3 regions of the Vibrio sp. TRT 29B02 genome follow, and region 3 is predicted to be linked to each of the others. Evidence: predicted binding sites of a transcription regulator. Region 3 holds the regulator's gene; each other region holds the start of a gene.
The links. The regulator PurR, encoded in region 3, represses purine synthesis genes. The targets are predictions, from matches to a motif close to TNANGNAAACGTTTNCNTNA.

Region 1 (3,268 bases), on a different contig from region 3:
GGAAATGAACAATAAAAAGGGCCGATGTAACAACATCGGCCCTTTTTGTTTTTTAACTGTATTGGTTCTAGCTCGAGGAAAAGGTGCGGAGTTTACGCTAGTAAATGAGCACCTTTGACAACAAAATAGACCAAGTCAGGCAGAACCATTATGCGTAAACTGGTAGACGCTTACAGATATCGAGCACCTTCGCTTTCGTTGCTGCGATAACTTCCTCATTACCGATGTTATCTAAAACATCACACATCCAGTTTGCTAGCTCTTTTGCGTCTTCTTCAGTGAAACCACGACGAGTGATTGCAGGAGAACCAACACGGATACCAGACGTGACAAACGGGCTACGAGGGTCATTTGGTACAGAGTTCTTGTTAACTGTAATGTTTGCTGCACCTAGTGCTGCATCTGCATCTTTACCTGTAATATCTTTGTCAATTAGGTCAACAAGGAATAGGTGGTTTTCAGTACCGTTAGAAACGATCTTGTAGCCGCGCTCTTGGAACTGAGCAACCATTGCTTTCGCGTTTTTAACTACGCGAGCTTGGTACTCTTTAAACTCTGGCTCCATCGCTTCTTTGAATGCAACCGCTTTACCAGCGATAACATGCATTAACGGGCCACCTTGGCCACCAGGGAAGACAGCTGAGTTGAGTTTTTTGTACATCTCTTCACCCGCGTTAGACAAGATAAGACCACCACGTGGACCTGCTAGCGTTTTGTGAGTTGTTGTAGTGACAACGTGAGCGTGTGGTACAGGCGTTGGGTATACGCCCGCTGCGATTAGACCCGCAACGTGAGCCATATCGACAAATAGGTACGCGCCTGCTTTATCTGCGATTTGACGCATGCGAGCCCAATCTACGATCTGTGAGTAAGCAGAGAAACCACCGATGATCATCTTCGGTTTGTGTTCTAGAGCAAGAGCTTCCATTTCGTCGTAGTTGATTTGACCAGCTTCGTCGATACCGTAAGGAATAACGTTGTAGTGTTTACCAGAGAAGTTGACTGGAGAACCGTGTGTAAGGTGACCACCGTGCGCTAAGCTCATACCAAGAACAGTATCACCAGGGTTAAGTAGAGCCATGTAAACAGCACTGTTTGCCTGTGAGCCTGAGTGAGGCTGTACGTTTGCGTATTCACAGCCAAATAGCTGACATGCACGATCAATTGCCAGAGATTCAGCTTTATCAACGTACTCACAGCCACCGTAGTAGCGCTTGCCTGGGTAACCTTCAGCGTACTTATTTGTAAGCTGAGAACCTTGAGCTTCCATTACACGTGGACTTGTGTAGTTTTCTGAAGCAATAAGTTCAATGTGTTCTTCCTGGCGAAGAGTTTCTTCTTGAATTGCTGCGAACAGTTCCGCATCGTAATCTGCGATGTTCATATCACGCTTTAGCATCTGTATCTCCTGACTCAGATTGAGACTTTAAATTGCAAAAAAACCGACCTTTGACACTCACGCAAACGTTTGCATCAAGCTAATGACGCGCATTCTACATAATTTGATCTTTGTCATAAAGAGAAAATTTCAGTTTTTCTCATGCAGTTTTTTCATAATGCTTTACAGGGAATCTCATGTTGAGCACTTATCCGAACATTTCGCCAGCTAAGTGTCAATTCCATCCTTTACACCCCGTAAAACGATAATTACATAGGTTTACCTTAAATTTCACTCTCAAGCTACCGAAATCCTATTTTTTTAAATAGTATGCACGCCATTATTTACTTGTTAAATTTCAAATTGATGGAAAAACACTCAAGACGAGAAGATTGGGTCGCAATTTTGACCGGCACCTTTTTAGTCGCCCAAGGCTTCTTTTTCCTCCAATCAGCATCACTGTTGACTGGAGGCACAGCAGGACTGGCACTTTTAGCCAGCCAGATGACCCACTTTTCACTCGGCACTCTGTACTTTATTGCCAACTGTCCATTCTATTTATTAGCATGGAAGCGTTTCGGTACTCGATTTGCAATTAATAGTGCGATTTCTGGTGCTCTTGTGTCACTGATTACTGATCACCTCTATTTAGTCATCAGTCTAGAGACCATCAACCAAGTCTACTGCGCGATCGCTGGAGGCCTTTTGATGGGATTAGGAATGCTGATTCTTTTTCGCCATCGTTCGAGTTTGGGGGGCTTCAATGTGTTGTGCCTGTTCATTCAGGACAAATTCGGCATTTCAGTGGGTAAGTCTCAGCTGGCTATAGATTGTGCGATTCTTTTTGCTTCGTTCTTTTTTGTCTCTCCAGAAGTGATTGGTTTATCGATTCTCGGAGCTGTCGCTCTAAATCTTGTCTTAGCAATGAACCACAAACCAACTCGCTACTCGGTGACTTACGGTTAGTCGTTAACTTCTACTACAAATACAATTAAGCCCGCGATCACTCGCGGGCTTATTGCGTTATTTAGTTCAATTCACCATGTGAGCTTCTCGCTTTCACATCATGACTTAACTCTTTATTCAGCTCAGCCTCAACATGACCAGGTGATTGTGTGCCTTGCGAAATCAGACGATACATTGCAGGAATGACAAACAAGGTAACAAAGGTCGCAAAGCCCATACCGAAGAATATCACTGTCCCTACCGCAACACGGCTCTCATAACCAGCACCCGTCGAGAGAATCAACGGTATCGCTCCCGCTAATGTGGTGAATGCGGTCATCATAATCGGGCGTAAACGACGCGCAGAGGCATCAAGAATCGCTTTTTCGAACTCAATCCCACGGTCACGCAGTTGGTTAGCGAACTCTACAATCAAAATACCGTTCTTAGTGACCATGCCGATAAGCATAATCATTCCGATCTGGCTGTAGATATTCAGTCCCTGCCCCATCAGAAATAGACCAAGAAAACCACCGAATACCCCCATAGGAACCGTAAACATCACCACCAATGGGTTTATAAAGCTTTCAAACTGCGCAGCCAGTACCAGATACGCGACTAAAAGTGCTAACGCAAACACCAATAGAATGCTCGATTGGTTCTCTTTGTAATCTTTCGATTCCCCAGAATAGCTAACTGAAATATCACTAGGCAGTAGTTCAATCGCTTGCTGGTCAAGGAAATCGAGCGCCTCACCAAGAGTGTAACCGTCCGATAAGTTCGCTGTTATCGTGACCGCTTTTTGCTTGTTGTAGTGAGAGAGTCGAATCGACGAAGCCACTTCTTCAATCTTCGTTACCGCATCAAGCGTAACAAGTTCGCCTGATGATGTACGCATGTAGATTTGGCTCAAGTCTGACGCATTGTTAAAGCTATTTTCATCAC
Region 2 (3,268 bases), on a different contig from region 3:
ACAGATAGCATCAAATGCTGCCATATTTTCTGGTGCAACCGCTAATACATAACGCTCTTGCGATTCATTACACCAAATCTCTAATGGGCTCATACCCGGTTCATCATTTGGTACGTCACGTAGCTGGAAGATACCACCACGTTCACCGTCATCAACAAGCTCTGGAAGTGCGTTTGAGATACCGCCAGCACCAACATCATGAATAAAGGCGATTGGGTTTGCTTCGCCTAGCTGCCAACAACGGTCGATCACTTCCTGACAACGACGCTCCATTTCTGGGTTTTCACGTTGAACTGATGCGAAGTCGAGATCTTCGGCTGATTGACCAGATGCCATTGAAGACGCAGCACCGCCACCAAGGCCGATATTCATTGCAGGGCCACCAAGCACAATTAGGCTTGCTCCTACTGGGATTTCTTTCTTCTGTACATGCTCTTCACGGATGTTACCCATACCACCAGCAATCATAATTGGCTTGTGGTATCCACGGATCTCTTCACCTGCGTGAGAATTAACTTTCTCTTCGTAAGTACGGAAGTAACCAAGTAGGTTTGGACGACCAAATTCGTTGTTGAACGCCGCACCACCTAGAGGACCTTCTAGCATGATATCTAGAGCGTTAACGATACGACCAGGCTTGCCAAAATCGGTTTCCCAAGGCTGCTCAAAGTTTGGAATACGTAGGTTAGAAGTCGTAAAACCAACTAGACCTGCTTTTGGTTTACCACCGATACCGGTTGCGCCTTCATCACGGATTTCACCACCGGAGCCCGTAGATGCACCAGGCCAAGGAGAGATAGCCGTTGGGTGGTTATGTGTTTCCACCTTCATGAGAATGTGTGCTTTCTCATGGTTGTAGCCATATTGACGTGTTTCTGGATTAGGGAAGAAACGACCAACATCAGAACCCACCATAACCGCTGCATTATCTTTGTAAGCCGACAGCACGTTATCTGGTGTCACTTGATAAGTATTTTTGATCATTTTAAACAAAGACTTCTCTTGCTTGACGCCGTCGATTGTCCAGTCTGCATTAAAGATCTTATGGCGACAGTGCTCTGAGTTTGCTTGTGCAAACATCATCAGTTCGATGTCAGTTGGGTTGCGTTCAAGTTTGTTGACGAACGCATCGTAGAGATATTCAATTTCGTCATCAGCCAAAGCTAGGCCTAGGGTAACGTTTGCTTTTTCAAGCGCATCACGACCACCTGCAATTAGGTCAACATCCGCGACTGGCGCAGGCTCAGCAACTTGGAACAAAGCTTGTGCAGAATCGAAATCAGTGAAAATGACTTCCATCATGCGATCATGAAGGATAGCTTTTAGCTCAACCAGTTGAAGTTCTGTAAGTTCGGTTGAGGATTCGATGTAGTAAGCCGTACCGCGCTCAAGGCGAACCACTTTGTCCAGACCACAGTTATTGGCGATATCCGTCGACTTTGACGACCAAGGAGAGATCGTTCCTGGGCGAGGAGTCACAAGCAGAAGCAAACCTTGTGGTTCATGCTCTTCAATTGTAGGACCGTAAGTCAGTAGTTTTTCAAGTTTCTCAACTTCAGACTCATCAAGATCAGCTGATAGTGCTGTAAAGTGAGCGAACTCTGCGTAGATGCCAGTTACTGGCAGACTTAGTTCACGACAAAGCTCTAGAAGCTTGTTAACACGAAATTCAGATAGAGCTGGGGAGCCACGAAAAATTCTCATGTGCTTAGGTCTCTTATGCAATTGGTTAAGGTCTATTGACCTGAGGTGATATTGGAATAAATTCAGTAAGTTAGGACATATCACTTCGAACTTATGCCGATTGCACCTCTCTGTTGCGAGCGCATTATATAGTAATTATTTTTGTGATGTAACACCAAAAGCAACCGTTTGCGTCATTTTTTTTGTCAAATTTGAGATACACCAAAATTCCTCATTACCAGAACAGTTATCCCGAAGCCTGACTGATTATCTTGCCTTGTCATGACACTTTGATATAAATGCCCTACTAGATGTATGAGAATGTCGTTAATGAAAAAGCATTATCTAAACCAACTTAAGTCTGTGTGCGCGTTGCTATTCAGCGCCTTGGTGCTTTCTGGTTGCCAAATAGAATCCGAACCAAAGAGTGAGTTGGACTTAATTAAAGAACGTGGTGTATTGCGTGTTGGCACACTCAACAATCAACTTTCTTACTTTATCGGACCCGATGGTCCTGCTGGACTGGATTACGAACTTGCTCGTGAGTTTGCCAATGAACTCGGCGTCCAGCTTGAAATGAAACCGGCATACAGAATATCAAGCCTATACCCGGCACTGAAAAATGGTGAAATTGATATAATAGCAGCGGGCTTGAGCCAATCTCCAGAACGCCTAAAACTCTTCCGCCCAGGGCCTGCCTACTACTACGTGAGTCAACAGCTTGTATACAAGAAAGGAAACTGGCGTCCAAGAAACCTTGAGCAGTTGCTTGAGAAGCAGGCTGAGCTTATTGAAGCCAATAGTGGTGAAGATGTACTGAGAATTGTCAGCGACTCTCATTTTAACCGCACACTAGCAACAATTCAGGCCGAACAGCCACAATTATCTTATGATATTGACCCAAATGCCGACGTAAATGATCTGCTTAAGCAGGTTTCCTCTGGAGAGCTGCGCTTTACTGTCGCGGACTCGGTAGAAATTTCGCTCTCACAACGAATCTACCCAGATATTGCCCTCGCCTTTGAACTGACAGAAGACCAACCCATCTCTTGGTTCTTGCGTCGTTCACAAGATGAGAGCTTATACGGCTTGGTCATAGAGTTCTTTGGGGCGGTTAATCAGTCTGGTCATCTCGCATCGCTTGAAGAGAAATACATTGGTCACATTGGCAGTTTTGACTATGTTGATACACGTGCTTTCATTCGTGCGCTAGACTCCAAACTACCGAAGTGGTCTCCACTATTTAAAAAGTATTCGGATGAGTTTGACTGGAGACTTGTAGCAGCTCTGGCTTATCAAGAGTCACACTGGAACCCTAAAGCTAAATCGCCAACGGGTGTACGTGGCATGATGATGTTGACTCTCCCTACGGCAAAAAGTGTGGGGGTGAACAATCGTCTCGACCCAGAGCAGTCCGTTCGTGGGGGCGTTGAGTACTTGCGCAGAATGGTGGCTCGAATTCCAGACTCGATCGATGAACATGAAAAAATTTGGTTTGCGCTGGCTTCCTATAACGTGGGTTATGGTCACATGATGGATGCACGTAGACTGACCAAGACGCAAGGTGGAAACCCAGATGCTTGGT
Region 3 (3,268 bases):
TTGGCGTCGATTTTGAGGAATGACGGACCAGTGAGTGCCATTGATCGCACCTTCTAATGCCCAAAGTAGCTCGATGTTAACGTCAGAAGAGTGAGTAGACTGAATGGCTTTGAATGCGTTAACTGAGCCGGTTTCTTCAAGGTTTTCGACACTTTCGATACCTGCTTTATTGAGCATACGCTCAGTAGCTAATCGTAAGTTCGGTAAATCTTTGAGGCGACTTGGTTTCGCTTGCGATTGAGTTTTCTTCTCGTTGTTTGCCGCATCAAGTGCAAGCTTGGCGAGTTCTAAGGTTTTATTGGTATCTGAACTCCAGTCATGACACAAGGCGTAGTATTTCGTTACAACGGGAAATCCGCGTTTTTTATAAACGTAAGGCTCGAGTCCTTGAGATTTAAATTGTTTAGCCAGTTCTGCGTCTGCACGAACGTGAAGTTTATCGTTGACCACGAGTGCGAACATCGTGTCATCAGCAAAAATGCCAAAGCCACCAAACATTGAACGAGACTTGATGTAGCCAAGTTGCTCAAATAATCGCATTGAGTCTTTTAGTATTGGTTTATCCATGCTGTTTATTCTCGGTGTATAGTTATACGCCACCAGTTCAGGTCCGAGAGATTAGCAAAATAATGCAGGTACTTTGTAAGTAAGGCGTCATACAACCGTTAGTAATTCGTGTATGACAAGTGCATATTTACCATCGGCAACCCCGCTACCAGACATATCATGTTTAAGGCCGGAGGCTTTGCGTCCCACCCTTTCGGAGTGGTTTGCCCTGTTCGTGGCATTGTTCGAACATTTAGAGCATAAATAAAATATGCGTAGGACATCACGCCGAAATGGAATAAGTGTGATCTTGGTTCAGTAAAAAGAGGTGAATTATCCGCTTAGCCAATAATGTGCTACCGGCTAAGCGAACGATTTGAACTATTTGTTCAAATCAAGGACGGTATTTCGTTCAACAATCTCAGGGTGCATTTCAAAAATACGCTTCTCATGCTCTTTATCTTTGATCCGCTCAAGCAAGATTTCGAATGCGTTTTTACCAACACGACGTTTTGGTTGGTGGACAGTTGTTAATGGTGGAGAGAAGTACTCAGCCAGCTCAATATTGTCATAGCCGATGACTGACATATCTTCAGGAATTCGAATGCCTTTTTGCTGTAGACGGCTCATCAAACCCAATGCCATTGTGTCGTTGAAACAAAACACAGCACTTGGCTTGTTATCCATCGCTGCAATTTTGTCTGCGGCGAGTACGGCGGTATCACACTCGAAGTTGCCTTCAAGAATCCAATCTTCATTCACCGAAAGTTCTGCTTCACTCATCGCGCGTTTGAAACCACGAATACGCTCCTGACAGGCGGCTTTTTCAAAGTGACCACTTAGACAGGCAATATCTTTATGACCACGTTCGATCAGATATTTTGTTGCTAGGTAGCCGCCTTCTTCTGAGTTATCAATGATCTTGTCCGCTTGCGAGCTTTCAGGACCCCAGTCCATAACGACTTTAGGGATATCTTTATGGCGATCGAGCATTTCGCTCAGCTCTTCAGTAAGGTCTGAACACATGACTAAGATGCCGTCTACGCGCTTCTCTGCCAACATGCGGATGTAGTCGCGTTGTTTCTCGTAGATGCCACCAGTATTACACAAGATAAGCGTGTAGCCCTGACGGTAGCAGTAGCTTTCTACGCCATCAATCACTTCTGAAAAGAATAGGTTTGTTGATTGGGTGACCAACATACCGATTGTACGAGTCGTGTTACATTTCAAGCTACGCGCAACAGCACTTGGCGCATAGTTTAACTCGTTCACCGCTTCCATTACTTTTTCTTGAGTAGCTTCAGCAACAAAGCGTGTTTTATTAATTACGTGAGACACAGTGGTTGTTGAAACACCGGCTAGGCGAGCAACATCTTTAATAGTGGCCATAAGGTTTTGTCCTGTCGATGACTGCCAAGCAAATATATTCAAGTGTAGAATAAAATAGTCTGGCAGAAAGTATCAGAAACACAAAAACCGCCCTTATTTAGCGGTTTGTATTTGAATCGTTCATTTTTATCGTTTGCGGTCACGATTCTAGACCGCAAACTCTCAGAGAGCAAACAAAAAACGTCAAAGTTGTAGGTTTGAGCTCACAATGTGCGTTTTTTTACTCGCCTGCAAGATAGCTGCAATCTAGCTCTAAGAAAGCGCTAGTAAGGCTGGCGATTGCAGAGTAAAAGCCGAAGTCATCGAGTGTCTGACACTTGGCTGAAAATTTCGGAACCCAACTCAATAGGTGTTGCTGAATAAACGCTTCTTGCTCTTTTAACGCATCTTCTAAATGACGTTCTTGTTCCAACTCATTTGAGCGAATAATAAGATTGCCAAGAAAGTCGAGTTCGATTGCAAGATGGTCGGCTGGCTCGTTTAGATCTTTTTCAACTGCAACCCCATGTTTCGCCATGAGCTCTTCCATCTCTTTAGCTGGCGTGTCGTTGAGTAATCCCGATTGACCAATGTACATAGAGGCATAAGGAAGGGCAGAGTCTCTATCTGACTTTAAAAATAGATCACAGAAATCTGCGGCGAGTTCCAATTGAGCATCTTCACGATCCATCAAGCGATTGAGCGCATCAGTGACACGGTCAATTGCAGGTTTTAAAGCGGCATTTTCACCCAAACCAGTCAAAAACGCGCGGATTTCAGCGGAATGATACTGCGCGATATTTTCCTCAGTAAGCTCATTGGCAAACAGGCTTGATAGCCACCAGTAAATCTCGGCACGTTTCTCATTAAATGCTTTAATTTCTTGCATTAGGTTCAACTCCTAAAATAACTATCTACTAGTTTAACCAATAGAAATGAATAGGGATAACGGCTTGTGTGATAAGTTACCATCAATTATGAATGAATGTTAATGAGTGGGTGACTTTTGTCTTGAATCAAGAAAAAATCATCTTTCTTAGTTTTAAAGTGATAATTACTAGAAATGTTACTATTTATGAATAGAATACAATTTTAGAGCAATTCCCAATGTAAATTAAGTGGTGTAGATGAGCTATCATGTACTAGTTGTAGAAGATGACGCAGTCACGCGTAGCAAACTCGTTGGTTACTTTAAGAACGAAGGTTATAACGTGAGTGAGGCTGAAAGCGGCGAGCAGATGCGTCATACGCTACAAAACAATGCGATTGATTTGGTGATGTTAGATATTAATCTTCCTGGTGAAGATGGATTAATGCTAACGCGCGAACTTCGCAGTCAATCTGACATTGGAAT

Region 1: a site for PurR is predicted at 1,457-1,476, ahead of glyA (serine hydroxymethyltransferase). Genes of this name have one in related genera too.
Region 2: a site for PurR is predicted at 1,861-1,880, ahead of purL (phosphoribosylformylglycinamidine synthase). Genes of this name have one in related genera too.

What each region holds. Positions count from the first base shown of each region.
Region 1 covers NZ_JBNJOJ010000020.1:3,687-6,954, reverse strand. Annotated here, with positions in the region: gene glyA (serine hydroxymethyltransferase) at 149-1,399, opposite strand; gene ACQEXT_RS13105 (YitT family protein) at 1,745-2,344, shown strand; gene vexH (vibriobactin export RND transporter permease subunit VexH) at 2,406-3,268, opposite strand, start outside.
Region 2 covers NZ_JBNJOJ010000019.1:22,051-25,318, reverse strand. Annotated here, with positions in the region: gene purL (phosphoribosylformylglycinamidine synthase) at 1-1,704, opposite strand, end outside; gene mltF (membrane-bound lytic murein transglycosylase MltF) at 2,014-3,268, shown strand, end outside.
Region 3 covers NZ_JBNJOJ010000008.1:107,102-110,369, reverse strand. Annotated here, with positions in the region: gene ACQEXT_RS07035 (TfoX/Sxy family DNA transformation protein) at 1-567, opposite strand, end outside; cyclic di-GMP riboswitch class I at 700-785, opposite strand; gene purR (HTH-type transcriptional repressor PurR) at 928-1,935, opposite strand; gene torD (molecular chaperone TorD) at 2,156-2,803, opposite strand; gene torR (two-component system response regulator TorR) at 3,042-3,268, shown strand, end outside.